DNA from 2 places in the Hathewaya histolytica genome. Region 2 is predicted to be linked to the other one. Evidence: riboswitches for the same ligand, from Rfam matches in the RefSeq annotation. Region 2 holds a riboswitch; the other holds the start of a gene.
The links. A riboswitch is a leader RNA that binds a small molecule or an ion and turns the genes downstream of it on or off. The one in region 2 is predicted to bind S-adenosylmethionine.

Region 1: it holds a riboswitch for S-adenosylmethionine, as region 2 does, so the genes downstream of both, metK (methionine adenosyltransferase) here and FGL08_RS00755 (methionine ABC transporter ATP-binding protein) in region 2, are expected to answer to the same signal.

Annotation. Positions count from the first base shown of each region.
Region 1 covers NZ_LR590481.1:2,238,147-2,254,159, forward strand. The annotation lists gene secA (preprotein translocase subunit SecA) at 205-2,709, opposite strand; gene hpf (ribosome hibernation-promoting factor, HPF/YfiA family) at 2,939-3,463, opposite strand; gene FGL08_RS10760 (ComF family protein) at 3,720-4,379, opposite strand; gene recD2 (SF1B family DNA helicase RecD2) at 4,464-6,683, opposite strand; gene metK (methionine adenosyltransferase) at 6,811-7,986, opposite strand; SAM riboswitch class I at 8,077-8,180, opposite strand; tRNA gene FGL08_RS10775 (tRNA-Tyr) at 8,339-8,423, opposite strand; tRNA gene FGL08_RS10780 (tRNA-Tyr) at 8,520-8,604, opposite strand; tRNA gene FGL08_RS10785 (tRNA-Thr) at 8,612-8,687, opposite strand; tRNA gene FGL08_RS10790 (tRNA-Tyr) at 8,709-8,793, opposite strand; gene yyaC (spore protease YyaC) at 9,033-9,581, shown strand; gene FGL08_RS10800 (rod shape-determining protein) at 9,610-10,602, opposite strand; gene spoIIID (sporulation transcriptional regulator SpoIIID) at 10,838-11,089, opposite strand; gene FGL08_RS10810 (M23 family metallopeptidase) at 11,167-11,982, opposite strand; gene spoIID (stage II sporulation protein D) at 12,181-13,269, opposite strand; gene murA (UDP-N-acetylglucosamine 1-carboxyvinyltransferase) at 13,424-14,683, opposite strand; gene FGL08_RS10825 (hypothetical protein) at 14,712-15,365, opposite strand; gene atpC (ATP synthase F1 subunit epsilon) at 15,545-15,946, opposite strand; gene atpD (F0F1 ATP synthase subunit beta) at 15,973-16,013, opposite strand, start outside.
Region 2 covers NZ_LR590481.1:137,855-153,867, forward strand. The annotation lists gene FGL08_RS00695 (ABC transporter ATP-binding protein) at 1-535, shown strand, start outside; gene FGL08_RS00700 (ABC transporter permease) at 522-2,441, shown strand; gene FGL08_RS00705 (transglycosylase SLT domain-containing protein) at 2,476-2,982, shown strand; gene FGL08_RS00710 (bis(5'-nucleosyl)-tetraphosphatase) at 3,040-3,453, opposite strand; gene FGL08_RS00715 (response regulator transcription factor) at 3,695-4,396, shown strand; gene FGL08_RS00720 (sensor histidine kinase) at 4,396-5,376, shown strand; gene FGL08_RS00725 (ABC transporter ATP-binding protein) at 5,414-6,169, shown strand; gene FGL08_RS00730 (FtsX-like permease family protein) at 6,159-8,027, shown strand; gene FGL08_RS00735 (Dps family protein) at 8,230-8,673, shown strand; gene FGL08_RS00740 (MFS transporter) at 8,839-10,185, opposite strand; gene FGL08_RS00745 (MetQ/NlpA family ABC transporter substrate-binding protein) at 10,493-11,290, opposite strand; gene FGL08_RS00750 (methionine ABC transporter permease) at 11,336-11,974, opposite strand; gene FGL08_RS00755 (methionine ABC transporter ATP-binding protein) at 11,976-12,935, opposite strand; SAM riboswitch class I at 13,025-13,129, opposite strand; SAM riboswitch class I at 13,222-13,328, opposite strand; gene fni (type 2 isopentenyl-diphosphate Delta-isomerase) at 13,798-14,835, shown strand; gene FGL08_RS00765 (ABC transporter permease) at 14,910-15,344, shown strand; gene FGL08_RS00770 (FtsX-like permease family protein) at 15,325-15,615, shown strand; gene FGL08_RS00775 (hypothetical protein) at 15,722-16,013, shown strand, end outside.

The DNA.
Region 1 (16,013 bases), 2.1 Mb from region 2:
AAATTTATCACATTTAATACCATTTTTAAGCATCTTTATAATTTCTTAATAATATCATTCACTTATTGTAATATTTTACACACAAAAAACACCTTACTATAAAATTTTTATACATTTTATAGTAAGGTGTTAACATTAAATTCTTATTTGGTTGCTTTATATCCTTAGAAAATCCTTAGACCAAGCCATATATTATCAAAGTTTCTATTCAAATCTTCCGCAGCAGTTTTTATACTTTTTACCTGAATTACATGGACATAAATCATTTCTTCCAACTCTTTCACCTTTTCTAATTGGTTCCTTTTTTAAATCCTCATCACCATGTTTTGTGTTGGTAACTACTGCTACTCTTTCTCTCTCTATGTTTTGATGAACTTGAACGTGGAATAAATATTTAATAGTTTCAATTTTTATATTCCATATCATTTCATTAAACATATCAGTTCCTTCAAATTGATATGCTTGAACTGGATCCTGTTGTTTATATGCTCTAAGACCTATTCCTTGTCTTAAATGATCCATATTATCTATATGATCCATCCACTTAGAATCAACAACTTTAAGAAGTATAATTCTTTCAATTTCCCTTATTTCTTCTGATTCCTCAAATTCTGATTCCTTTTCTTCATATAATTTTAATGCACTTTCTGTTAACTCTTTTTTAATATCTTCTATTCCCTTTTTAGATAACTCTTTAGTATCTATAGAATTTTTAGGAACAAATATATCTTCTAAATATAAAACAAGTTTTTCAACTTCATTTTCGTAATCGTCTTCTACATTTCTAATATGAGAATCCACTGTTGCGTTTACTATGTCTTCGATCATATTTACTATTTGTTCTCTTAAATCTTTTCCTTCTAAAACTTGTGCTCTTTGATCATATATTATAGTTCTTTGCTGATTCATAACATCATCATATTGTAGTACATTTTTTCTTATGTCAAAGTTATTTCCCTCAACCTTCTTTTGAGCACTTTCTATAGCATTAGAAACTAATTTACTTTCTATAGCTTCGTCTTCAAGACCTAGTTTATCTACTACCCCTTGAAGCCTCTCAGAACCGAATATTCTCATTAAGTCATCATCTAAAGAAACATAAAATCTTGATTCTCCTGAGTCACCTTGACGACCTGAACGACCTCTTAATTGGTTATCTATACGTCTTGACTCGTGCCTTTCAGTTCCTATTACTTTTAGTCCACCTACTTCTAAAGCATCATCTTCTAATTTTATATCTGTACCACGTCCTGCCATGTTAGTTGCAATTGTAACCATTCCTTTTGCACCAGCATGAGATACAATATCTGCTTCTTTCTCGTGGAACTTAGCATTTAAAACCTGATGCTTAACACCTCTTTTTTTAAGCAAATCAGATATTACTTCTGATTTTTCGATGCTAACTGTACCTACAAGTACAGGCTGACCTTTTTTATTAGTTTCTACTATTTCTTCTACGATAGCATTATATTTAGCTTTTTGTGTTTTAAATACTAAATCTGGTTTATCGGCTCTAGCTATTGGTTTATTTGTAGGAATCTCTATTACGTCAAGACCATAAATTTCTCTAAACTCATTCTCTTCAGTTTTAGCAGTACCCGTCATACCAGCTAGTTTTTTATACATTCTGAAATAGTTTTGGAATGTAATAGTTGCTAAAGTTTTAGATTCCTTTTCAACTTTAACTCCTTCTTTAGCCTCTATAGCTTGGTGAAGTCCATCACTATATCTTCTTCCTTCCATAAGTCTTCCAGTAAATTCATCAACTATTATAATTTCGCCATCTTTAACCATATAATCTTTATCTTTTCTCATATGATAATTAGCCTTTAAAGCTTGAATTACATGGTGTTGAATCATCATATTCTCTGCATCTGCATAATTATCTAACTTAAAGAATTTTTCTGCTTTTTCTATACCCGTATCAGTTAATATAACAGAGTTAGCCTTTTCATCAAGTTCATAATCCCCTTCAGAAATACTCTTTACAAAGAAATCTGCGATCTTATAAAATTCAGTAGACTTATCCCCTTCTCCTGATATTATAAGCGGTGTTCTAGCCTCATCAATTAATACAGAGTCAACCTCATCCACAATACAATAGTTTAATTTTCTTTGTACTCTTTCCTCTTTGTATATAACCATGTTATCTCTTAAATAATCAAAGCCGAATTCATTATTTGTACCATAAGTTATATCTGATTCGTAAACCGTTCTTTTCTCTTCTGCACTTAAGTTATGAAGGTTTACTCCTACGGAAAGTCCTAAAAACCTATATATTTGTCCCATCCACTCACTATCTCTCTTAGCAAGATAGTCATTTACTGTGATTACGTGAACTCCATCACCTGTTAAGGCATTCAAATAAGTAGGTAAAGTTGCTACTAAAGTTTTTCCTTCTCCAGTCTTCATCTCTGAAATTCTTCCTTGATGAAGAACTATTCCACCTATTAATTGTACATCAAAATGTTTCATTCCTAGAACACGCCATGAAGCTTCTCTAACTACTGCAAAAGCTTCTGGAAGGATTTCATCTAGGGTTTCTCCTTTGCCTAATCTTTCTTTAAATTCTAAAGTTTTATTTTTAAGTTCTTCATCTGTAAGTTTAGACATAGATTCATCATAAGATTTTATTTTATTTACTATTGGTGTGATCTTTTTTATTTGTCTTTCACTATATGTACCAAATACTTTTTCATAAAGCTTCATACTTTGTCATCCTCACTCTATTTTTATTAACTTAAGTGCCTATAATTAAAAATTATATCATTTAAAATTTCACTATTCAACTTAATATATCTATATTTAATCATTTTATAACATTACTTAAAATTTCTACATAAATGTAATAAGAACTTTATATTATTATATCTATTAAATTATATATAATTAAAGCAGTGATTACTATCACTGCTTTAAACTTATATTCAAATTTTCATTAAAATTCAGGTTCGATTAAACCATAATTACCATCTTTCCTCTTATATATAACATTTACTTCTGATGTATCTCCATCCATATACATAAAGAAGTTATGACCTAAAAGCTCCATCTGTAACATAGCTTCTTCTGAAGACATAGGCTTCATTGCAAACTTCTTTGTCTTAACTATCTTAGGTTCTTCTTTAGGATGCTTTTCTTCCTTTATGAAAGAAAAAGCTAAACTTTCGCCTTGTAACTTTCTTTGCAACTTAGTTTTCTGTTTTCTTATTTGTCTTTCTATTTTATCTAGTACTAAGTCTACTGACTTATACATATCTTCACTTTCTTCTTCTGCTCTTAAAATTCCACCTTTAAAAGGAATCGTTAATTCAAAATTGTGAAGTTCTTTTTGAACACTTAACACTGAATGAGCTTCCACTTCTTGTTTAAAATACTTATCTAGCTTCAACAACTTATTAGAAATCACTTCTTTAAGTGCTTCTGTAATCTCAATATTTTTGCCAGTGAATTTAACTTTCATAAACTCAGCCCCTCTCACATATTAAGAGTTTTGTTAAATGCTTAGTTGAATTTAGTTGTTCAACTGTTGCCTTGTATATATTTTATAATGAGCATATAAAAATAACAATGATTTAAAAAGAAATTCACATAATATTAAATAAATTTACACACTACCTTCTTAAAATTGCGTACTTTCTTTAACTTTATTATCTTATATGAATGGATGAATTATATAAACATATATGATATAATTATATACTGTGGGGTATTTTAGATTAACCTATATTTCTAGCTACAGTAAGCAGTATTACTTCTTTAGCTCCACTCTGTTTTAACACCTCATTACAGTTATATATTGTAGCCCCTGTAGTTATAACATCATCTATAAGTAAAATCCTTTTATCTTCAATGTTATATTTTTTATTAAAGAAAAACATGTCTCTTACATTTTCCCATCGTTCTTTTTCACTTAACCCTATTTGATCTTTAGTTCCATCTTTTTTTAAAAGTAACTTCTTTTTTTCTATTTTTAACTTCCTAGATGTATAATGTGCTAAAACTTCACTTTGATTATATCCACGTCTTTTCTTTCTACTCTTGCTGCTTGGCACAAAAGTTATAATATCTATATTTATATTGTTTTTAACTATAAAGTTATAAATTAATCCACTTAAAAATTCAGCGGATTTAAAATCATTTTTATATTTCATTTTTAAAATTAATGTTTTTATAGTATTAGAGTAATAAGCACAACTATAACACTTAAAGTTATAATCATGCTTATTAATCTCAAAATAGCTATGACATAATATTAAATTTTTTAAACAAGTATCACAAAGAAGTTCCTCATTATATAATGTTTTATCACAGCATAAGCATAAGTCACTTCTATAGTAAACTAAATCTAAGATACAATTTAAAATATATTTAAGCATATTTATATTATCCTCTATTATAAATATATTATAAAAGCCTATATTCTAAATATATCCAATTTTTATTTTTCTATTCTCTTAACCTTAAAAATCTTCCATTATACTACATATCCTCCACCTAAGTGATGAATATCTCTCAAAACTTCTATCATTTTTCACCATAAAGCTTAATGCTTTCTCTTGACCAACTAAAACTGCCATCTTTTTTGCCCTTGTAATTCCAGTATACAATAAGTTTTTATTCATAAGCATAGGTGGTCCCATAAACATAGGTATAATAACAACTGGAAATTCACTTCCTTGACTTTTATGAATGGTTATTGCATACGCAAGGTTAAGTTCATCCAAAAATACATTATCATATTTAACACGCTTTTCATCATCAAATAAAACAATAAGATTTTCGCTATCATCTATATCTGTTATATAGCCTATATCACCGTTGTATACTCCAATACCTTCTTCACTATTATCTATTTTAGTCCATTTCATAGAGTAGTTATTCTTAATCTGCATAACTTTATCCCCTACTCTAAAAATAGTATCTCTAAATTCTTTTTCTTTCTTATTTTTACTTTCTTTATTTAATATACTTTGTAAACTCTTATTTAAATTTTCTACGCCTAATATCCCTTTTCTTGTAGGTGATAATATTTGTATGTCTCGAATATTATTCCAGTTTTCATTAAACTTAGGAAGTCTTTCAGAAATCAAGTCTAAAATAGTCTTAATAACATTCTCCATTTCACCGCATCTTAAAAAGTAAAAGTCATTATTCTTTTTATTTATTATAGGCATTTCTCCATTGTTTATTTTATGGGCATTAACTACAATCATACTTTCTTTGCCTTGCCTAAAAATCTCCTTCAATCTAACTACTTTTACACTTTTACTTTCTATTAAATCTCTCAATACATTTCCAGGTCCAACAGAAGGAAGTTGGTCTACATCCCCCACTATGATTACCCTAGTTCCTAGGGATACAGCTTTTAAGAGATTATTCATAAGCATAATATCTATCATAGATGCTTCATCTATAATAACTACATTAGATTCCAAAGGTTCTTCTTCACTTTTAAAAAACTGCATATTTGAATCATCATCACTATATCCTATTTCTAAAAGTCTATGTATTGTCTTTGCTTCTCTATTTGTAGCTTCAGTCATCCTTTTTGCAGCTCTACCAGTAGGGGCCCCCATAGTAACAGTCATTCCTGCATTTTCAAAAATTCTAATTATACAATTTATTATTGTGGTTTTACCTGTTCCAGGACCACCAGTTATAATTTCCATACCACTTTCAAAAGCTCCACAAATAGCTTCCTTTTGAGAAGGTGCAAATTTAATGTTATTTTCTTTCTCAAAACTTTTTATTTCCTCTTCCACATCTATATTAATTTTATCATAGGAAGACATGGTTAAACTTAAAACCTTTTTAGTAACAGATAATTCACTATAATAATAAGGAATAGTAAAAACACATTCTACTCCATCAATATTCTCAACCTTTATATTTCCTGAGACCACTACTTCAAAAATATTTTTTTCTATTTCATCTTTATTTACACAAAGAATACTTTCCCCTCTTTTTAAAAGTTCATCCATAGGCATATAGGTATTACCTAACAAACAAAATTCATTTACAACATACTTAATACCACTTTTTATTCTATATGAGGAATTTTTATCAAGGCCCAAATTTAAGGCTATTTTATCTGCTGTTTTAAAGCCCATACCCGATATATCCTCTACCATTTTATATGGATTTTGTTTTAAAATTTCTATAGCATTAGTACCATACTTATTATATATTTTCACACATTGATTAGCAGTTATACCATAGGGTTGAAGAAATATCATTATATTTCTTACTTCCCTCTGCCTTGAATAAGATTCATATATAAGTTTTATCTTTTTTTCACCTATACCCTCGATTTCTTTTAACCTATCTATATCATTATCTAAAATATCTAAAGTTTCTTCTTTAAAATGATCTATAATCTTTCTTGCTGTGACAGGTCCTATACCAGATATTATTCCTGAAGATAGATATTTTTCTATGCCTATAAGAGTCTTTGGTACTATCTCCTCACAAGATAACACTTTTAACTGTTTCCCAAAGGTAGGATGGGAAGACCACTCCCCTTTAATTTTTAAATTTTGTCCTTCTACCAGAAAAGGAATTGTTCCTACTATAGTTATTTCATCTTTACTATTTTTTAGTTCCTTTATTTTGGCTACAGTATACCCATTTTCCTCATTTTTGAATATTATACTTTGTACTATACCTATCATTTCTAACATAGAATCTCTCCCATTATTTTTTAAACACTTAAATTATAACATATAAAAGAAATCTTCAATAATATAAAATAAAAAACACGGATACACTTAAAGTATGTCCGTGTTTAATTTCTTTAACTTAATATAACTAAATATATTTCTTTATTTCATCAACCTTATCTAAGTGTTCCCATGGAAGGTCTACATCTGTTCTTCCAAAATGTCCGTACGCCGCTGTTTGTCTGTATATAGGTCTTCTTAAATCTAGTTCTTTTATAATAGCAGCTGGTCTTAAATCGAAAACTTTATTTACTATTTCTACAATTTTATCGTTCTCAATTTTACCAGTTCCAAATGTCTCTACACTTATAGATACTGGTTTAGCAACTCCAATGGCATATGCTAATTGAATTTCCATCTTATCTGCTACTCCTGCTGCAACTAAATTCTTAGCTACCCATCTTGCAGCGTATGCAGCTGATCTATCAACTTTTGTAGCATCCTTTCCTGAGAATGCACCACCACCATGTCTTCCAGCTCCACCATAAGTGTCTACTATTATCTTTCTTCCAGTTAATCCAGAATCCCCTTGCGGACCTCCAATTACAAATCTTCCTGTAGGATTTATAAAATATTTTGTAGTAGAATCCAATAATTCTTGTGGTACTACAACCTTTATTACATTTTCTATTAAGTCCTTTTGTATTTGCTCATGAGTTATTTCTGGAGCATGTTGAGTAGAAATAACTATTGTATCTATTCTAACAGGACCATTTTCGCCATATTCTACAGTGACTTGTGTTTTACCATCTGGTCTTAAATAATCTAAAATACCTTCTTTTCTAACTTGTGATAATCTTAAAGATAATTTGTGAGCAAGAGAAATAGGTAATGGCATATACTCTTCTGTTTCATTAGAAGCGTATCCAAACATCATACCTTGATCTCCAGCACCTATATCTTCTATAGCAGACTTTTCTCCTTCTCTAGCTTCTAGTGCCTCATCTACACCCATAGCTATATCAGAAGATTGTTCATCTATAGATGTTATAACAGAACATGTATCTGCATCAAATCCAAACTTAGCTCTTGTATATCCTATATCTTTAATTGTATTTCTAACAACTTTAGGTATATCAACATAACAATTAGTACTTACTTCTCCTACAACCATTACCATACCTGTAGTTACAACTGTCTCACAAGCTACCCTTCCTTGTGGATCTTTAGATAATATTTCATCCAAAATAGCATCTGAAATTTGGTCACATATTTTATCTGGATGCCCTTCAGTAACTGATTCTGACGTAAATAGTCTTCTCATTTTTAATCCTCCTAATAAAATTTAGCCATTATTTTATAATAAAAAAACCTCTTCCAAAATAAAGAAGAGGTAGCATTTACATGTACACACCTCTTATCTTGCAGAATATTCTGCAGGAATTGGCACCATAATGCTTTTAAGCATCGGTTGCCGGGTTTCATAGGGCCCTTTCCCTCCACCTCTCTTGATAAGAGCATCATATTCGATTTTAATTAAATGTTATCATGGAATTAAAAAAATGTCAATAAGAATTTATATTCATAAATCTATCTAATAATTTAAATTTATACTTAATTTTCACTACTACAAATATAGTATATAAAAGTAAAAGGACATACAACGTATGTCCTTTTGGTGGATGAAGATGGATTCGAACCATCGAAGCGAAACGCAACAGATTTACAGTCTGCCCCCTTTGGCCACTCGGGAACTCATCCAAGTATTCTATTATCAACATACATTTAAACATATTAGCTTTAATAAAATAATATATTACCATGTAATGTTAAAAGCTATTTAATTTTAAATTAAAATGGTGGATGAGGATGGATTCGAACCATCGAAGCGAGACGCAACAGATTTACAGTCTGCCCCCTTTGGCCACTCGGGAACTCATCCGAATATATGGAGCTGGCAATAGGACTTGAACCTACAACCTGCTGATTACAAGTCAGCTGCTCTACCAATTGAGCCATGCCAGCATATATAATTTTAATTTAAATTGGTGGATGAGGATGGATTCGAACCATCGAAGCGAGACGCAACAGATTTACAGTCTGCCCCCTTTGGCCACTCGGGAACTCATCCAATTTAAAAGCATTTTGTCGTGTTTTCCGACAAGGATTAGTATACATTTTTATTAACATTATTTCAAATATAATTAACTTCATATTTTAGAATTATATTCTTATTTCTTATTATTACTCATTTTATCTCTAATATACATATAATTTTATTCAAAATTCATTTTGTTTAGTATATATTCATACATTTTCCTATATTTATATATAGTATAATTTAATTTTTATTAGCTGGGGGTATGCATATTGTGTAAAGAATACATAAACTATAAAGAACCTTTAGGATACTATAAAATCGCAAATTCAATATTAAAATATATAGACGAGGATACAATGTTAATATGTATAGGAACAGATAAATGCATTGGTGATTCTTTTGGTCCTATAGTTGGAAGCTTACTAAAACAAAAAAAGTTTCCCTTACCAGTCTTCGGAACTCTAAATAATCCTATTCATGCCTTAAACATAAAAAATAGATTAGAAGAATTAAAAAAAGCTTATCCCAATAAAAAAATTATAGGTATAGATGCATGTCTTGGAGAAGAACAATATATAGGAAGTATTGCTATTAGAAACCATCCAATTTATCCTGGAAAAGGCGTTGGGAAATCACTTCCCGAAGTAGGTACTGCATCTATTGTCGGCATAGTTGATGTTAGTGAAAAAAATCAATTATTTTCTGCGAGAAATATACGCCTAAACTTCATATATAATATGGCTATTTTTTTATGCGATGCATTAATCCATTCCTATTATTTATATAGTTTACAAGCAAATAAAAAAATACAAGCTTAACATAGCTTGTATTTTTTTATTTATGACTTTAAGATTTTCCTAAATAATCTAAATACTTACCAGTTCCTAAAGCAACACAAGATACACTTTCTTCTGCTACATAAACTGGAACTTTGGTATGTTCTTGTACCAATTTATCTAAACCATTTAATAAAGCTCCGCCGCCAGTCATTACAATACCTTTATCAGCTATATCTGAAGCCAATTCTGGTGGTGTTTTTTCAAGCACTGAATGAGCACATTCAGCTATAGCTGAAACTGCCTCACTTAGAGCTTCTCTCATTTCGCTGGAAGTTACTTCAATATTTTTAGGTAAACCAGTTATCAAGTCCCTACCTCTTATCTCCATCTTTTTTTCCTCTACTTCATATGCACAACCAATATTAACTTTTAAGTCTTCAGCAGTTCTTTCTCCAATCATAAGCTTGTGCGTCTTTCTTATGTACTTAATTATAGCCTCATCAAACTCATCACCTGCAACCTTGATAGATTGTCTAACAACCATACCACCTAAAGAAATAACAGCAATATCAGTTGTTCCTCCTCCAATATCTATAACCATATTACCACTAGCTTTAGATATATCAAGTCCTGCTCCTATAGCTGCTGCAACAGGTTCTTCAATAAGTTCAATCATTTTAGCTCCTGCCATCCTTGCAGCATCCTTAACAGCTCTTCTTTCTACTTCTGTAGCTTCACAAGGAACACAAACTGCGACCCTTGGAGATGATGATTTTTTTCTACCACAAGCTTTACGTATAAAATGCTTAAGCATCTTTTCTGTCATATCGTAGTCAGATATAACTCCATCTTTTAATGGTCTTATAGCTACTATATTCCCTGGTGTTCTACCAATCATCTGTCTAGCTTCTTCACCAACTGCTAGTACCCTATCATTTGTTTTGTCAATTGCAACCACTGAAGGCTCTTTTAAAATTACACCTTTTCCCTTTATGTAGACTAAAACTGTAGCCGTACCTAAATCTATGCCCATATCAGTTCCCATTCCAAAAAAAAACATAGTTTTCACTCCTGCTCTTTGGTATATTAGTTTTAACAGTTAATATTTCTATATGAATAATCAAAATTCCTCTTTATAAAGATATTTTTTTTATCTTTTATTTTATTTTTTTCTAAAAAGTGAATTTATATAATATATTTAAAATAATATCATATCTTTATAAACTTTTTATAAATTTTTTATAAACTTTGGATAAATTATTATACCATAACAGTTTTGCATATGAAATAGGGATTTAGCTAATACTTTTATACTTTAATTGAGTCGCCTTTCCACCACGTATATGTCTCTCTGACTTATTCACTTCTAAAATATACTTAGCTTCGTCTGCAATTTGAGGATTAATTTTAGGTAATCTTTCAGTCATATCTTTGTGTATAGTACTTTTACTTACTCCAAATACTTTTGCAGTTTTTCTTATAGTTGATTTCGATTCTATTATATATTTAGCAACTTCTAAAACTCTTTCCTCTATATAATCCTTCAACAATAATACCTCCTTAAAATAACTTTAATATTATAAAATAGCCACTTTGCAAAAAAGCGGCTATTTTATTTGAAAGACTATTTTATAAATTTAGCTGGGTTTATATACTTATTTTCATAGTCTAAATCTTTAAAATTGCCATTTCCTTGTAACATAGCAAAATGTAAATGTCCTGCTTCTTTCTTATCATCACTTTTAGAAGCTCTTAATGTAGTATTTCCTACTTTTCCTATTTCTTGTCCTTGTTTTACTTTGTCACCTTTTTTAACAGAAAGTTTTCCATCTAAGTTAGAATAGATTGTTTTGAATCCGTTTTTATGATCAACTACAACCATATATCCATTTCCTTTTGGATTATCTCCTATAGTTTCAATAACTCCATTTGCCGCAACTTTTACAGAAGTTCCAATCTTAGCTGCTATATTTACACCAAGATTTGTTTTATATGTTTTAGTCTTCTCGTCACTAAATTCTTGTGATAATACTGGAACTTCAGAATATTCTTGTAGTACTTTACCCTCTACAGGCTTTGTAAACTTCATATCCACATTGTTGGATACTGATGCAGTATTGCCTTTTGAGTTTAACTTCTTACCACTTTTATAAACCTTAACATCAGGTTTTTCTTTATTATTTTGAGCTACTTTATTTTTTTCTCTTTCTACTAACAGTGCATTATCCGGTTTATCACTTTTTGTTTTAGTATCTTTACTAACTATATTCTTAGTAGCCTCTTTCTTGTTTGTTGCAACTTTCCTTGAATTAATTGTTATAGCTGCAATTGCAGCAACTATACATAAGGAAACAAATAGAATTACGTAAAAACTCTCTTTCTTTAGAAATTTTCCAAAGCTTCTTTGTGAATCATGAGTATTATTTGCTTTATTATCCATTAATAAGCACCTCCTGTTAGTAATTTTGTCCATTAAAACGTAAATAATACATGTTTAGAATAAAAATATTTATATATATTTATATTTATTATTAGACATAATGTGACAATATGTTATTTGGTCAAAAAAATATCCTAAAAGTTTATTGATAGCTATAAGGCTTTACCAATAAAAACTTTTAGGATCTTAAATAGTTTACTATTTATATTTTAACTTTGTTATACTAGTACCACTATAATAATGGTTTAATATCTCATTATATTTTTTACCCTCTTTTGCCATGACACTTGCTCCCCATTGACTCATACCAACACCATGTCCATACCCTTTGCAAGAAAATTTAATATGATTTCCTTGAAAACTTACTTTAAAATTCGAAGAAGTAAGTCCCATTATACTTCTTACAACTTTTCCTGTAGTAACTGTATTTCCTATTTTAATTTGTGATATACTTCCGGCATTACTCCTACTAATAATTTGTATATTTTGTTCAATATTATTACTGTCTATTTTTAAATTAGGAAACTTTGTTTTCATTGAATTTATAAATTCATTTTTTGAAAAACTAAACTCCTTCTTAAATTTAGGTGCTATTTCTTCTCCTGGACTTTCAACACTTTTCAAATACGGGGCACCCTTTGCAAATACATCCTCTGAGTTTTCTGTATTTCCGCTACTCACGGCAAAATAATATGGATTCATAACTAACTCATCGTTATAACTTAGCACTTCCCCCTTTGTGTCTTTTACCGCTTGTTCAACTTTTTTATATAACTCAAGTCTTTGAGATTTAGGCCAAGAATTTAGCCTTTTTTCTTTATTTATGTATGCCTGACAGTGAACAGTATCACAAAGGTCAGCATTTTGGTTAAGATTACACCCTCCTTTAAATATGCTTTTTAAATGTGCTACCGTATATGTTCTCGCTGCAACTGCTTGTGCTTTTAAAGCCTCTTCCCCAAAATTAGCTGGCATTTCCGCCGAAACTACCCCAATAATATAATCTTCAATATCTAACTGAACCACCTTTTTATCCTTTGATAAATATATATTAACTTTGGAATCTATTTTATTTTTTAATATTTCTTTCTTTTCATTTTTCTCATCTTTTGAATTGGTACTTTTGCTTTCAACCTTAGGAACACTCTCATTTTTCTGAACTACTTTACTATCATTTCCCTTATTTTTACCCATTATGGTTACTGAAAGTATTATTATAAATAAATTAAATATAATAAATCCTACTAATATATCTTTTAATTTAAAGGATACAATTACCTTTCTCATTTTATCACCTCTTGTGAAAAATTATATGTTATATAGAATATTTTATTATAGAATATTTTATTTATTCCTAATTATTTCAAGTTCAAATAATAATATATAAAAAAACCTAAAAGAAAATTTTATAAATAAGTTTCTTTTAGGTAAAAGTTTAATTTTATTCTTTTATTCTTTTAATATCTGCGCCTAACTCCTTAAATCTTTTTTCTATATCTACATAACCTCTATCTATATGATAGACATCCGATATCTTAGTCTCACCCTCTGCTATAAGACCTGCTAATATCATTGCTGCACCAGCTCTGAGATCTGTAGCCTTTACTTCCGCACCTGTTAATTTATCTACCCCTTGTATTATAGCACTTCTTCCATCTATCTTTATATTAGCACCCATCCTACTTAGTTCAGCTGCATGCATAAATCTATTTTCAAAAATTGTTTCTGTTATAACACTGGTTCCTCTAATTACACTTAATAATGAAGTTATTTGAGATTGCATATCTGTAGGGAATCCAGGGTATGGCATAGTCTTAATATTCGTAGGTGTAAGAATTCTCCTACCATCCACTTTCATAGTATCCCCTTTAATTAAAATATCCACTCCCATTTCCCTAAGCTTCGCTATTACGGGTTTTAAATGTTCTTCCTTTATACCTTTTATGTTAATTAAACTATTCGTAATAGCAGCCGCTATCATAAAAGTTCCCGCTTCTATTCTGTCATATATGGGCGTGTATTCTATTCCTTTTAATTCTTTTACTCCTGCAATTTTTATTGTATCAGTTCCTACTCCTTCAATTTTGGCACCCATTTTTATTAAACAATTAGCTAAGTCTTCTATTTCAGGCTCTTCGGCACAATTTCCTATAATTGTATCACCTTCTGCTAAGGTAGCTGCCATCATAATATTTTCTGTTGCACCTACTGAGGGAAAATCTAAATATATATTAGATCCTACTAATTTTCTAGCCTTAGCTTCTACATATCCATGTCCTATATTTATATCTGCTCCTAAAGCTGCTAACCCCTTTAAATGTAAGTCGATAGGTCTTGTACCAATATTACATCCTCCTGGTAATGAAAGTTTGAATTTTCCAAACCTCGCGAGCATAGCTCCCATAATCAAAAAGGACGCTCTCATTTTTCTTACTAATTCATCGGACGGTTGTACTGCCTTTAAATCACTGCTATCAATTATAATTTCTCTACTTATTTCATCTATGTGAACTTTTCCGTTAATTGACTTTAAAACTTCTGAAAGAACAATTACATCTTCAAGCATTGGCAAATTTTTAATAGTATTCTTCTCTCCATTTAAAATACATGCTGCCATAATAGGTAATACAGCATTTTTAGCAGAATTAATTTCTACGATTCCCTTAAGTTCTTTCCCACCTTTTACAATAATCTTGTCCATAACTATCCTCCACTCTTTATTAGTTTCTCTAATAAGAAATAAAAATTTCTGGGTCACCTATTACTAAATAATTTGCTGTATCATAGGAAGAAAAAACATAATAATATTCCTCTTCTACTTTATTTGATACTTTTGTACTATAGGCATTGCTAAGTTTAATTGTTTCTAATATATATCCTTTATTATTTAAATTATCTTCTACTTTATTTTTTTCAGTTTCTATTTCTATATTATTTTTTAATTTTGCTTTGATATTAAAATTTATTTTAATATTGGACTTTATAGAGCTTAAGGATTTCTCAATCTTCTGTACTAATTTATTAATTTTTTCTTCATTATAACCTTTCATAGATATGAATAAGTTAAATGAATACTTACTATCATAATTAATATACAAGTTTGCTGCTTCTAAATTTTCATAAAGATCATTAAATCTACTTTCCTTCAAATAAATATCTTCTTGTGAAAGGATATCTTTAATTTCATTCTTATATTTTTTTATTTTATCTTTATTTCCAAAAGTCCCTTTTATAGATACATAGGTTGTAATATCTTCTGAAGTTATACTAGATAAAATTTCATTATTAAAACTATTCACATTTGTACTGTAGCAAATTAAGGATTTATAATTAATTATAATTAAAAATGTTATTATTAATAAAGATAATTTTTTAGTCTTCATAATTAAACCTCTTTAAATTTTATTTATATCTTAATCATTTACACTTTTTCACATTTTATACTTATAGATTTAAAATAAAGACTTTGTATTATATATTATAATATAAATATTCATAGTAAAATGTTCCTATATGCGCATAAGAAAAGGCAACCTCTATAGGTTGCCTTTTCTTAAAATATTTATATATTTCTAATTTTAGTTCTTATTAACGCTCTTTTCAACGCTAATTCAGCCCTCTTTATATCAGTCCCCTCAGGCATTGTTTTTATTCTTTCTTCAGCTCTTTCTTGAGCTTTTTTAGCCCTATTAACATCTATATCTTCTGGCCACTCTGCGGAATCACAAAGTATATCTATTGATCCTTTATCTACCTTTAAAATCCCTGACGATATAAATGCTTTCATTTCTTTTTCTTCCTTAGTTTTAAAGGTACATATATGTGGCAATAAGGATTTCACCATACTCATATGACCTGGAAGTATTCCTAAACTTCCTTCTTTATCTTCTGTAATTAGTTTAGTTATAGTACCTGAAAAAAACTTTTTCTCAGGCGTAATAATATTTAGTATTATTTCTTTCATTTATTTCACCTTCAACGAATTCAATGCTATTCCATAGATTTAGCTTTTTCAAGCACCTCTTCTATAG
Region 2 (16,013 bases):
TAAGGAAATAGCTAAGTTTAGAAGAGAAAAGTTAGGATTTATATTTCAAGACTTTAATCTTTTAGATACCTTAACTGTGAAAGAGAATATAGCTCTTCCACTAGCATTAAGTAAGGTGAGTCATAATGACATAGATAAAAAAGTTAATGAAATATCAGATAGATTAGGTATAAGAGATATTTTAAGTAAATATCCTTATGAAATATCTGGTGGTCAAAAACAAAGGACAGCAGCGGCTAGAGCAATTATTACAAAGCCATCTTTAATTTTAGCTGACGAACCAACAGGAGCATTAGATTCTAAATCATCTACAGAACTTTTGGATGCTATAACAGAATTAAATGAAAATGAAAAAGCTACTATTATGATGGTAACCCATGATTCTTTTGCCGTAAGCTATTGCAAGAGGGTACTTTTCATAAAAGATGGCGTTATTTATTCAGAGATAACAAAGAACGGTACAAGAAAAATGTTCTTCCAAGATATTATGGATGTTTTAGCTAGAATAGGTGGTGATGGAAGTGCCTCTATTTAATATAGCAAAAAAGAACGTTAAAAAGAATATGAGTAATTATTTTTTATATATGCTTTCCATGATTTTTGCAGTATTTATATACTTTATATTTAAGTCTATAGAATATAACAAGCAAGTAGCAGATATAATGGGTTCTATGACAAAACTAAGCACTGGGTTTAAAGCTTCTGCCCTTATAATTATGATGTTTTCTACAGTATTTATATGGTATTCTAATAACTTCTTTATAAAAAAGAGGAAAAAAGAAATTGGACTTTACTCATTGCTTGGAATAGAGAAGAAGAGTATAGGTAGATTACTTTTCTATGAAACTCTTTTAATCGGTTTAGTTTCAATAGTTATTGGTATATTTATAGGGGCTATACTATCTAAGATTTTTATAGTCTTATTACTTAAAGTTACAGGTTTTACCGTACCCATAAAATTTGGTATAGAAGTTAGGGCTATAACTAATACATTCATAACATTTATCATTATATTTTTACTAGTATCCATTCAAGGACGAAGAATAATCTATAAGTATGATTTGATAGATTTATTTAAGGCTGAGAGTAAGGGCGAGAAAGAACCTAAGGTTTCTATAATCAAAACTATAATATCTGTAGGATTAATAGTTTTCGGGTATATTAATTATTTCTCTTCAATAAAAAGTGCTAATTTTGAGTTTACAATATTTCTAACTACTGTAACTGTAATACTCGGAACTTATATGTTATTTGATTCTTTTATACTCTATATGATTAAAAGAAGTAAGAAAAATAGAAGAAAATACTTTAGTGGACTTAATATGATATCTACATCACAACTTCTATATAGAATAAAAGGAAATTCAAAGACCTTAGCAACTATAGCTATATTAAGTGCTACTACGTTAACTGCTATGGGGGTATCTGTAAGTTATTATAAAAACTTTAAAGGTGACTTTAGTAAATCTTATCCTTTTTCTTATGCAACTAGATTAGATGACACTAAGTTGTTAAGTAAAATGGAAAATGTAATAGAGAATTCTAGAGAAGGAAACCTTAAGAATAAACTTCAGTTTAATTTTATAGAAGCTAAACTCAATGACGAATATGAAAGTGAAATTTTGGTGATTTCAGAAAGTAAGTATAAGGAAAGAGCAAAGGCATTAAATGAAAAAGAAATAATAACTTTAGGTTTTAATAATGAGGCAATATTATTTACTCGTTTCGGTGAAGATGGAAAAAAGAAATCTAAGATTGTTAAAGGAGTAAGATTTGGAGCAAGAGATGAAAAGTTTAATGTAAAATCAATAAACAAAGGCTCTTTTGCTAATACAATTATTGTTGGAGATGTATTGGTAGTTAAAGATGGAGTATATAATAAATATCTAAGTTCTAACAATACATCAAAAGTAACAGCATTTAATTTAGTCAACAATAAGAATCTTGATAATTTAGATAAAAATTTAAAAACACTTATAAAGATTTTTGATGGTGGAAAATATTCAAAAGAACCTTCTGTTTTAACTTTATCTTCTTATCATGAAAACTATAAACAAAATCTAATTATGGTAGGAACAATATTGTTTATAGGTGTATTTATTGGACTAGTATTCCTAGCTTGTACTGGAAGTATAATTTTCTTTAAACAATTATCTGAAGCAGAAGAGGAAGTGGGAAGATACAAGATTTTAAGAAACATAGGTGTAAATAAGGAGGAAATTAAGTTTTCTGTTAAAAAACAAATAGGGTTTGTGTTCTTAGTACCATTAATAATAGGAAGTATGCATAGTTTATGTGCAATATATTTAATAGCTCATATGTTAGAACAGAATATAGCTAGTATAATGGTAATAAATCTTATACCTTATACGACGATTTATGCTATATACTATGTGTTGACTTATAAGGGTTATTACAAAACCGTAGTAGGAAAAAGTTAATTATATAAATACTAAATATAGAGGAGTGAGTATTATGAAGAAACTAGGAATTATATTGGCTACAATATTAGTTGCTGTAATTGCAGCAGGTGTATTAGTAAGAACATTATTATATCCTATGAAAGATAAAGCTATAATAAATAAATATGCAAAAGAATATAAGGTAGATGCAGCTTTAATCGCATCAGTGATACACTTTGAAACAGGATTTGAATCTATACCATATGAAGAAGGAAAATCAGTGGGGTATATGAAACTAAAGCCAGAGGTAGCTGTAAAGCTAGCAAAGGAAGCTAATATTGCAGATTTTAAACCAGAAAAAACTGCAGAAGAAGATACAAATATAAAACTCGGAACTTATTTTATATCAAAACATTATAAGAATAATGATATTAAAGAACTTATGGCAGATTGGCAAGAAAGAAATGGGAAAGATAAAGATGCAAAAGTAGATATGAGGGACTACGCAAAACAATACTATGCACCAAAGATAGAAAAGAGAATGAAAATATATAAAGTTTTATATCCAACTTTAAAGTAGTATTAAGATATAAAAAGTAGCTCTGAATCAATATAGGTTCAAAGCTACTTTTGTAATTTAGGCATTTATATTTAGAAAATCCCTTACTTTTTTTATCATTTTTTTATCATTTTTAAAGGTGAGGAGATTCATTGCTGTATTAAAGTCTACCCACATATGTTCCCCTATTTCTTCCTCTTGTAATTTTACAGATTTGGTATTACTTTCTCCTAGGAAATATACAACTTCTTTTAGGGTATTTTTTCTTGGATGGTATTTAGTTGATATTCTAAAATTATTGTCTAATTTAACTTTTAATCCAGTTTCTTCATAAATTTCTCTTAGGGCTGTCTCTTCTTCAGTTTCATCTTTTTCCACATGACCTTTAGGGAAGCCCCAATGGGTACTGAGTCTATGCTTTACTATTAAAAATTCTAAGTCGCCATTTATTGAGCTATATACGACGGCGCCACATGATTTTTCGAAATCCATTAGTTACACCTCCCACTGTTATGAATAGCCATTGTTTTAAGTTTTTGCAGAGATGTTTTAATTATTCAACCTTATGTTAAAAATATCTCTGTAAACATAATTAATTTTACAGCTTATTTGTTTTTTATAATTATTTTAAAGGGTATAATATACGTATTATTATTTAATGCTGATTATAGTATAAGATAAATTATTATTTATTGTAAATTAATTTTTGTATCTTAATTTAAGGAGGGGAATTATGTCTTATAAAATATTTGTAGTAGAAGATGATGAGAATATTGGCAGTTTGCTTTGTGAATATATGAATAGGTATGGTTATGAGTCTGTTTTGGTTAAGGATTTTAATAATGTATTAGAGGAATTTAAAGAGGTAAATCCAAGTTTAGTTTTAATGGATATAAATCTGCCAAAATTTGATGGGTATTTTTGGTGTACAAAGATTAGACAAATTTCGCTATGTCCTATTATTTTTGTATCTGCTAGGGATAGTGAGATGAATCAAGTTATGGCTATAGAAAGTGGAGCTGATGACTATATAACAAAGCCTTTCTATTATGAGGTCGTTTTAGCTAAGATAAAAGGGCAATTGAGGAGGATTTATGGTGAGTATTCCTTTTCTAATAGAGAAAGGATAGTAGAACTTGAAGGACTTATTTTATATCCAGAAAGACTTGAACTTAAGTTTAAAGATAAAAGCACCCTTTTAAGCAAAAAAGAAACAGAGCTTTTAGAAGCTTTAATTACTATCTATCCTAAAGTTGCAACTAGAGAATCATTACTGGAAAAATTATGGGATGATCAAAACTTCGTAGATGAGAATACTTTAAACGTAAATATTACAAGGATTAGAAAAAAACTTAGTGATGTTTCTATAGAGGGATCTGTTGAGACTGTTAGAGGAGCAGGATATAAGTTTAATATAACTTGGGGGAATTCTTAATGAAATTGTTTTTAAAAGAGCATCTAGGATTAATATTTGTATATATTCTTAACTTTGTACTTATTATGTCCTTGTATTTTATTTTTGATGGCTTTAGTAATTTGAAAAACTTATATTATTTTATATTTTTAAGTTTATTTATTTTTATAGTATATATGAGTATTCATTATTTTAAAAATAAGAGTATATATAGAATTTTAAATAGGAAAAAAGTTAATTCTTTTGAAGAGATTCTAGACAGTTTTGATAATTCTTATTTAGGAAAGCATATGAATATCTTTGTAGAAGAACTTTATAGTATATATCAGTATAACTTACATTCTAATATAAAGAAGCAAAAAGAACATTTAGATTTTATAAATCGGTGGGTTCATCAAATGAAGACACCTATTGCTGTGATAAATTTAGTATTACAACAATATCAAGGGGAACAACATACAGAGGAGATAAAATCTGAAGTAGATAAACTCCAAAGAGGGCTTGATATAGCACTTTATAATGCAAGACTAGAGAGTTTTGAGCATGATTTTAGTATTAAAGAATTTAATTTAGGTGTAATCATCAAAGATACAGTGAATTCTCTAAAAAGATATTTTATAAATAGCAGAATATTTCCAAGGATAGATATTGAGGAAGGCTTAATAGTAAAATCTGATAGGAAATGGATAAGGTTCATTTTAGAGCAGATCATCATAAATGCAATAAAGTATTCTAAGGATAAAGGAAATTATGTTTTAATAAAGTCCTATAGGGACGATAATAAAGTTATAGTAGAGATAAAAGATGAAGGAATTGGTATAACGAGGAAGGATATAAGAAGAATATTTGAGCCTTTTTATACTGGAGAGAATGGAAGGGTTTTGGGGGAGTCTACAGGTATGGGACTTTATCTTGTCCGTGAAGTTATAAGAAAGTTAGATCATAACATAGAAGTGCACTCTGAGGAGAATGAAGGAACTACCGTTAATATAATATTTTAAATATTAGAGTTAGAAGTTAATAGAATAAGGTGAATTTATGAGTTTAATAGAATTAAGAAATATATATAAAATTTATGGTAGCAGAAAGGGACATATTGCGTTAAAGGATATAAATATAAGTATTGATGAAGGTGAATTTATATCTATCATGGGGCCATCTGGAAGTGGAAAGACTACATTGATTAATATCCTATCTATCAATTTAAAGCCTTCTGCAGGAGAATTGATTATTGGTGGTAGAAATTGTATAGAACTTAATTCCCTAGCATTATCTAACCTAAAGAAAGATAAGTTATCTTTTATATTTCAAGATTTTAAGCTAATTAACACATTAACAGTAAAGGAAAATTTAATATTTCCTAAGATATTAAGAGGAGAAAAGAGTCTTGAAATAAATGAATGTGATATGAGGAGCATAAGAAAACTAGGCATAGAAAATATTCTTCATAAATATATAGATGAAATATCAGGAGGACAGGTACAGAAAGTTGCTATAGCAAGAGCTATTATTAGTAATTCTGATATAGTTTTTGCAGATGAACCTACTAGTAAATTAGATTCTATGTCTATGAAAAGAGTTATAGAAGTGTTTAAAAGTATAAATAGACAGGAGGGAAGAACTATATTTATGGTAACTCATGATCCTTTAGCGGCAAGCTACTCAGATAGAGTACTATTTTTAAGGGATGGAGAAATTTATAATGAAATATATAAGGGAAAAGACCATAAAGAATTTTATGAAAGTATTTTAGATGTTATTTCTTTCCTCGGAGGAAATTTATATGAATTTTAATTATACTATGGTTAAAAAGACTTTAAGGACCTTAAAAACCTATTATATATATTTAATTAGTGAAATATTTTCTATTGCTACATTCTTTATATTTTTCTCTATAGAGAATCATCCTTCTCTTAAAGAAGCTCCTTATGAACAAATTGCTGGAAGAATAGCTACATACAGAATACTTTTATATATTTTTAGTATTATATTTATTATTTCGTCCTTTATTGTGTTTATATATTGGCGGAGAAAAGAATTTAATATTATTAAGGTTTTAGGCTTTAGTAAGAAGGAATTAACTAAAATGATTTTTATAGAAAGCCTGATAATGAGTATTATAAGTATGGTTCTTGGAATAATTTTAGGCATAGCATTATTAAAGTTTTTCCTTATCATTTTAGATGGTATTATAAAAACTAATAATTTGAATTTTTATATATCTATATATAACGTTTATTACACTATAATAATGTATAGTTATGTATTCGTGTTATTACCTGTTATTTGTTATAAATTAATCGATAAATTTAAAAAGAAAATCTTACTTTATAAGAACAGGAAACAAAAAAATTTTTCTATACTTTTAATAATTTCATCTATAGGATTTTTCTTATTTATTCTAGAAGTATATTTACTTATAAATATATTTAATGGAAATATGAGATTTTCAGGAGTAATAATTTTATTACTAGTTTGTTTCTCATTAAGAAATTATATTTTCTTTATGTATGTAATAGAACTTACACTTAAGGTCTTAAGTAGCATTAAAAGTATGTACTATAAAAAAGTAAATATTATTGTAATGTCTAGTTTAAAGTCTAAACTTAGAGAAAATACCTTGCTTTTAATGTTTACTACTATGTTCTTATCTATATCTTTCATAATTATGTCGAACTTTTATATTATGAATTTTATATCTAAAAAGTCAGTAGATGTGGAATTTCCATTTACTATAAATTATACAACTAGCAGAAATGAGGTAAATGAGAAATTTATAGACGATATACTAAATAAAAATAGTATAAAGTACTCTAAGGCTGAAGTTAATATTTTTGAAGTTAAAGACTATAACATAATTTCAGTAGAAGATTATAATAATGTGGCATCTATACTTAACTTTCCTAGAATATCTTTAAAAGAGAACGAGGCAGTTCTTTTACCACAGTTTCCGAGGACTTCTAAAGAAGAAAATGCTATGTTAAACAAAGAAATAACTGTAGATAAAGATAGGAAAGTTACAATAATAAGAATTTCTAATGAAAGAATATTTTTTCAAGGATTATATCATAATAATATTGTAATGAATAAGAGCTTAATAAGTGAACTTAATATTAAAGAAAAAGAAACTTTTATAGGATATGAAATAGAAAAGTGGGAGAATTTATATAGAATTGACAGGAAAATAAGAGATGAATATAAAAGTATAAAAAAAACTTTGGGCGAGAGTGTATTTTTAATGTCTAAAATAGAATATTATAGAGAACATAGAGAGGAATCTAATTTAACTTTATATTTAACAATATTTATAAGCTTAATTTTATATTTTGGAGCTATGAGCTTTATACATTTTAAATTTTATTTAGATCTTGAAGATAATAAAGAGAATTATAAGACCATGTTAAGTCTGGGTATGAGTAGTAGAGAAATTAAGTCCATAGTTACAAGAGAAATGTATGTGATATTTTTTCTTCCTTTTATAGTGGCTTCGCTAAATACATTAATAATATTAATATTGACAGAGAATATTTCTTATATATCTATAATTAAAGAATGTGCAATTATATTAGTAGTTTTTTTCATCATAAGTGCTCTATTTTTCTTAGTTTGGAGAATGAAAAATATAGATCTTATATTCTTTGAAAGTGATTAAAAATAAATATTATAAGATAATAATTATTTATTAATAATTATTATTGACAATGCTAATATTATCCTCTATAATATTAAACATAAGATGAGTAAAATATTTGAATTTAGGCAAACTATTTATGGTTAGTAAAGTAGTAGTTATGAATGGAAGGTTAATGTAGTGCGTTAAAACAAAATCATTTTAATCAAAGGAGAGGATTTGAATGGAAAAGAAAAATTTAGAGAGAGAATTAAATGTTTATTTAGCTAATTTAAATGTGTTATATACTAAGTTACATAATTATCACTGGAATGTATCAGGATTAGGATTTTTCGAACTTCACACTCAATATGAAAATTTCTATAACCAAACATCATTAGATTTAGACCAGGTTGCCGAAGTTTTATTATCACTTGGATATACTCCAATGGCTTCAATGAAGGAATATTTAAGTGTTGCAACAATAAAAGAAAGAGAAGCAAAGAAAATATCAACTAAAGACTCTGTAAAAGAAGTTTCAGAGGATTTTAAAGTTATGTTGAAATCTTCTAAGGAAATTTTAGAATTAGCAGAAGAAGAAAAAGTTCAAGCAGTAATTGATATGGCAGCTGCATTTATAGGTAATTATGAAAAAACATTATGGATGTTAAGAGCTTACCTAGATTAATTAATATGTTTCTAAATATATTTTATATAGGTAAATGAAAATAGGTATCCTAAAGTGGATACCTATTTTCATTTGCATATTTTATTTAGATACTTGTATCTCTATTAAAAGTATTTTGTATAAAGCATTATAACCTATGTTTGGTATTATTAATATACATGTGGGTTATACCTCTACACTAGATTCGCTTGTAGTTTCATTTTCATCAGCATTTTCAAAAGACCTATTATATTTTTTTGTAAATGCTACTAAAATGATGATAGCTGCTGTAGCATATAAGACAGAGGTTATATAATAAGCGTAAGAATAACCACCTTCAAGTTTAAATAAAAATGTCTTCGCAAATATACCTGATAGGATAGAACATACACCTGTAGTTACAAATATTATAGAGTTATAAGCTGGTCTATAATCTTTTTCTACAAATTCCATTGGAAGTGAGTTACTTACAGGATAAGCAGCATTCATAAATCCTGATCTTAAGAAGAAAGACATAGTAACAACTGGAGTCATTAGTGGGCCAAATGCCTTACCATTGCATATAAGTAGCATAAATGGAACAGAGGCTAAAGAAAAATATCCAAGGGTTTTAACTTGTCCTATTTTTTTAACTACCCATGGAGAAACTATCATAAATATAACCATTGCACCATATTGTAATGTTGAAATAGTTGATACTGTGGATCGATCTATACCAAGTTTACCTAAGAAAATAGATATATAAGGCATAATTAAAGATGAACCTAATCTTATAAATATAGTATATACGAGGAATAAAATAACGTATTTATTTGCAAATACTTTTATATCAAATTTAGTTTTTTCTTCAGTTTTTTCAACAGTTCTATAGTCTGAAACTTCTTGTTTTATGAATAAAATAGGTAGGAAACATAATACACCTAGAGCCACACACATAAGTAATAAATCTTTATGAGCAAGTAGGTATGCGCTTTTTTGAACGGCTGTAAATTCCGCTATTTTTGTTGTTAATGCTTTTGCCTCATTAAAACTTTTTCCAATTCTGTTTCCAAATCTCCACACTATAACAAGTCCACCAAGTTTAGTGCTTAAAACCATTCCTAGAACATTTAAGTATAAAGCCCTTGAGAAAAACTTTTGTCTGTTTTTACTTGTAGTATAAGCAGTTAAATAAGGTGGTAATGTAGCTTCGAATAAAGAAATCGCAAGCAAGACACCTAATACTGCAACTGTGACTAAAACTTCGTTATTAGAAATGTTAGTAAGTAGAAATGAACCAATGGCTACAATGGCTGAGAAACCTAAAACTATCTTATATCCTAGCTTTGGTACTAGTAATAAAATAATTGCAGCAATAAATGTTCCAAGGCCAAGATAAATTGAGAAGCCAGCAGCAACTGATGCAGAGATTTCTTGTGCATAAGTAGTCATAGCATCATAAGCTATTCCACTTAATGCTCCCGTAAAGAAGAATGTGATTATAAAGAGCCAACTGTTTCTGGTAAGTCTCCTTATATTTTGTTCATTTGACATAGAATCACCCCATATTCATTTTAGTATTCTAATAACTGTTATATACCTATATAATATTACCCTAATTTAAACATCATAACTAAAAAGTGAACAGTTTAGAGATTTATTGAATAAGAACCATTGTATAGCTATAAGGATAATATTTACCATAAAAATTATACAGTAAAAGCTAACCAGTATCAAGAAAAAATTATCATAATTTGTAATAAATTATATTTATTTATATAGACGTTTAAATTTAGAGAAAAAATATATAACCTACTGCTATGTATAACAGTAGGTTATATAAGAATTTGTATTTTTTATTTTAGAAAGCTGGAATAATACTTCCTTTATATTTGTCCTCTAAGAATTTTTTAACTTCTGGTGAATTTAGTGCTTTTGATAAGGCTTTAATTTTAGGATTTTCTTTATCCTCTTTTCTTACGGCTAGTATATTAGCAAAAGGAGAATCTTTTCCTTCTATAAAAAGAGCATCTTTTGCTGGAGTCAATCCTGCCTCTAGGGCATAATTTGTATTTATAATTGCAATATCAACATCTTCTAAAGAACGAGGAAGCTGAGGTGCTTCTAATTCTTTTATTTCATAGTTACCTTTATTTTCTTCAATATCCTTTACAGTTGGATTATCTACGTTTTTTAATTTAATAAGACCAGACTTTTCTAGAAGTTTTAAAGATCTTCCACCATTAGTTGGATCATTAGGTATAGCAATTGAAGATTTTTCTTTTAGTTCTTTTAAATTTTTTATATTTTTAGAATATATACCAAGGGGTTCAAGATGAACTTTTACTGTGTAATCAATATCATATCCCTTTTCTTTAACTGAGTCGTTTAGAAATGGAATGTGTTGAAAAAAGTTTGCATCTATAGATTTTTCATTTAGTGCTCTATTAGGAATTACGTAGTCTGTAAACTCTACTATTTTTAATTTATAACCTTCCTTCTCTAGCACAGGAGCTGCTGCTTCTAGTATTTCTTTATGTGGAACTGGACTTGCTCCAACCTTAATTTCCTTATTATTTTTTGATACACTAGAACTTCCACAAGCAGCTAGTGTAAATATTAAAGTTATTGACAAAATAAAGCTTAGTATCTTTTTCATTTTAATCTCTCCTTAGGTTTTTAGTTATTATATTTTTGATATGGTTTAAACAGTTTGTCTTTTGGATAAAGTATCACCAATAAACTGAATAAGTTGTACTAAGATAATTAATATTATTATGGTTACAATCATCACATCTGTTTTAAATCTATGGTAGCCATATCGTATGGCTAAATCTCCAAGTCCCTTTGCGCCTATAGCACCTGCCATGGCTGAATATCCAACAAGGTTTATAACAGTCAGGGTAATTCCTCTTATGATAGAAGGTAGAGATTCTTTTAGGAGTACACTAAAAATGATTTGAAAATTATTACACCCAAAAGATTGAGCCGCCTCTATTAATCCTTTAGGAACCTCTTTTAAAGAAGAATAGATTACTCTTGTTGCAAAGGGGAATGCCCCTATGGTTAGAGGAATAATGGCTGCAGAGGTACCTATACTTGTCCCTATTATAAATTTAGTAAGAGGTATAATTGCAATCATTAAAATTATAAAAGGGAAAGAACGAAGTATATTTACTACAAAATCTAAAGTTTTATAGATAAAGGAGTTTTCTTTGATTCCATTTTTTTCTGTTAAAAATAGAGTTATTGCAGCAATGAATCCTAAAATTATTGAAAATAAGCTAGAGAAAAAAACCATATATACAGTTTCCCATAGTGCTAATAGATACTCATTTATCATTCTAAATCACCTCACATAAAATAGATTTTTCATTTAAATAGTTTAAAATCTCTTTTTTATTTTTTTCATTTGTGTTTATAATTAGGTTTCCTAAAATATCATTTCTAAATTGTTCTAATTTACCAAATACTATAGAGAAGTCTATATTCAGATCCCTTGCCATGCTGCTTATAATACTGTTGCTACTTACATTATTACTAAAATATAGTTTTATATTTATACCAGTGGTAGGTAGTATACTTAAGTCCTCATCTAAGAATTCTTTTAATACAGGATTTGGGTAGAGGAATAAATCCTGTACATTGCTATGAGATATTAGATTACCACTATTTAAAAGAGCTACCTTGGTGCAAAGCTCTTTTACAACTTCCATTTCATGAGTTACAAGTACTATAGTTATATTTAGTTTTTCATTTATTTCTTTTAAAAGTCTCAATATAGATTTTGTAGTTTTTGGATCTAAAGCAGAAGTTGCCTCGTCACATAGAAGAATCTTTGGCTCTAGAGCTAGAGCTCTTGCAATGGCAACTCTTTGTTTTTCACCACCACTTAAGGAACTTATATTACTGTATAGTTTATCTTCAAGGTGAACAAGCTTTATTAAACTTTTAACTTTTTCATCTATAGCTTTTTTGTTATAGCCCCATGTTTCTATGGGAAAGGCTATATTTTTATATACATTTCTAGAATTTAAAAGATTAAATCCTTGAAATATCATGCCCATATTACGTCTAAGAGTTCTTAAATTATTTAAGTTTAGGGATTTTACTTCATTCTCGTCTATTTTTATAGAGCCATTTTCATAAGTTTCAAGTCCATTAAGACATCTTAGTAGAGTAGATTTACCAGCACCACTATGGCCTACAATACCTAGTATTTCTCCTTCTTCTACATCAAAAGATATATTTTTAAGAACTACTTTATTATTAAAGTTTTTGTTCAAATCTTTAATTTCTATTATTTTGTTTTTAATATTCATATTGTCACTCCTTCATATTAGTTTTAAAAAAATTAAAAAGCCTGAGAACAATCTCAGGCTTTACCTAAATTGTCCCATCTATCAGCTTAACGCTGCAGGAATTAGCACCGTATACAAATAATTGTATTGGTTGCTGGGCTTCATAGGGCCAGTCCCTCCACCTCTCTTGATAAGAAATACATATTAATTTTTGTAATAAATAATAATTATTTCTGTAAAATAAAAAATAGCCTTAAGGATTTCCTTAGGCTATGATAACCGAATTTAATCCTCATCTACCAGCATAATGCTGCAGGAATTAGCACCTGGTATAGAATATACTATACTGGTTGCCGGGTTTCATAGGGCCTGTCCCTCCACCACTCTTGATAAGTAATATTGAATTGTAAAAAAGTTTAACATATTAAAATGTAATTGTCAATACAAGAATATAAAAAAGTTATAAACTTTTAAACTAAGTATAAAATAGAACTTTTAAATAAACCTGTAGTAATTATTTATTAAGCTATGTAATAGCTATTTTAAATTAATTGACTGTAAAATTATGACATGATAATATGTTAACATGATAGAGGGCTTAATATATAAATTATAGTTCTCACATGAATTTTGATTATAAAAAAACCTATATTATTATTTTAAATATTTAATATAAAAATTATGCGAAATTTAGTATGTTTTACTATGCCATAAAATCTATTGAATTATAAATATAAGTTAAGTAATAATATATAAATAAGATTATATATTGTTGTTAATTTGGTGTTTAATATAATTAATGTCCATAAGTTTATGATGAAAATAAAAGTATATATAGATATTAATTTTATTTGGAGGAGAGTAAATGGAATTAAATGAACAAGAGATAAGGGCTGCAAGAAAGAACGAGCATATATCAAACTTTTTAAAAATGGAGAAGCATTCTAAAGATTACTTTAAGGATATAAATCTTTTTCATAATGCTCTTCCGGATATTAATTTTGAAGAGATAGATACCTCTTATGAGTTTTTAAACAAAAAAATATCATTACCTTTTATGATTAATGCAATTACCGGAGGAACAGAAGATACTAAAGTTATAAATAAGAATCTTGCAACACTGGCTAGAAAGTTTAATATACCCATGGCAGTGGGGTCTCAAACTGTAGCTTTGAAGGATAAGAGGAGCAGGGATTCTTTTACTATAGTTAGAGATATTATAGGTGATGGTGTAGTTATTTCTAATTTAAGTGCTACATCGCCATATGAAAATGTACTTAAAGTTATAGAAATGGTAGATGCAGATGCTGTTCAACTTCATTTAAATGTAGCACAGGAAATTTGCATGCCAGAGGGAGATAGGGAATTCAAAGGAATTCTTAAGAATATTGAAAATATAATAAAAAATATAAGTAAACCTGTAATTGTCAAAGAAGTTGGATTTGGAATAAGCTATGAAGCTGCAAAGAAATTATCAGAAATAGGTGTTAAGTACATAGATGTAGGAGGCAAAGGGGGAACTAATTTCATAGAGATAGAGAATATGAGAAATCTTGTTTTTGACTATTCAGAGTTTTTCTCTTGGGGAATACCAACTCCACAATCTTTAGTACTATGTAAGAAAGCAGATTATAATTTTAAATTAATTGCAAGTGGTGGAATAAGTAAGGCAGAGCATATTGTCAAATCATTAATTTTAGGGGCAGAAATTGCAGGTGTTAGTGGGAAGATATTAAGAACATTAAAATTGAAAGGCATCTATGAAGCTGAAAAAGAAATAGAGGGATTGGCTCATAAGATTAGGGTTCTGATGCTCTTGTTGGGTTGTAAAAATATAGAACAATTAAAAAATCTTAATTATATTTATGAATATGAAAAAGAACTGAATCATTATATAAAATAGGTTTATTAAATAGATTTATATAAAAAGAATGAAATAGGGTTCATATTTCAAAATTTTAATTTAATACCTCTATAATGGTTACCCACGATAAAGCTTTAACTAAGTATGCTACTAAAGTTACCAGTTTAAAGGATGGTTTAATTGAAGAAGAATATAGAGTGTCGGAATCAGAAGATAATGAAAATGATATGGAAAATAATCATAAATATAGTGATAAACCTAGATTAGGTATCATGGCTACATTTAAAATAGCATTTAATAATTTTAAGAATAGGAAGTTTCGTAATATTTTAATATCCTTAGGAACCTCTGTTGGTATTATGGGAATTATATTAGGACTTGCTTTTGGTACTGGTGTTCAAGATAGAGTGAAGGGGTTATTTGATAGTGTTTTAAGTCCAGAATCTTTTGTTGTAACTATGAAAAATAAAAGTGATGGAAAGGGTATAAATTATACAAGTTATAGAGAGAACAAGAGAGATTGGAGTTATGAGAGCTATAGGATATAAAAAGTCTTATATAAGAAAGATATTTTTATATGAATCAGTTATTATAATTTTACTTGCTAATTTATTTGCAATTATAATTTCTTTTTTAATATCTGGTGGATTAAATGTAGCTTTAAAAGGTAGCACAGGTTTTGAAGAGGTTATAAAAATAAATTTAAAAACTTTATCACTAGCTGCAATAGTAACTTTATTTACTGGATTTATATCTGCCCTATATCCTGCATATAGAGTTACTAAATTAGACTCTGTAAAATCATTACATTATGAGTAGGTCTTTATTATCTATTTATACCTTACCTTTTGTATGTTATTATTTAATAAATCATAGAAGTTAATCAATGTTTATCGAATTGTTAACATATAAAGGAGGAAGTTATATGTTTACAGAGTTAAATGGAAAGTTAATAGAAATAAAGAAAAAATTAAGGGAAAAAAGTAAGCTTGATAAGAAGCTTTATGAGATAAATAAAGAGATTCTTAATGAAAAAGAAGTTTTTGAAAACTTAAATATAGAGAATCTTTTAAACCAGAAAGATGATATAGAAAAAGAGTTACTATGTTACTCAAATGTAGAAGACGAGTTTAAAGAAATACTTAAGAAAAAAGAAGAATTAATTAAACAAAGTAATAGTATTGACGAGGAAAATTTAAAGTTAATGGACCTTAGAG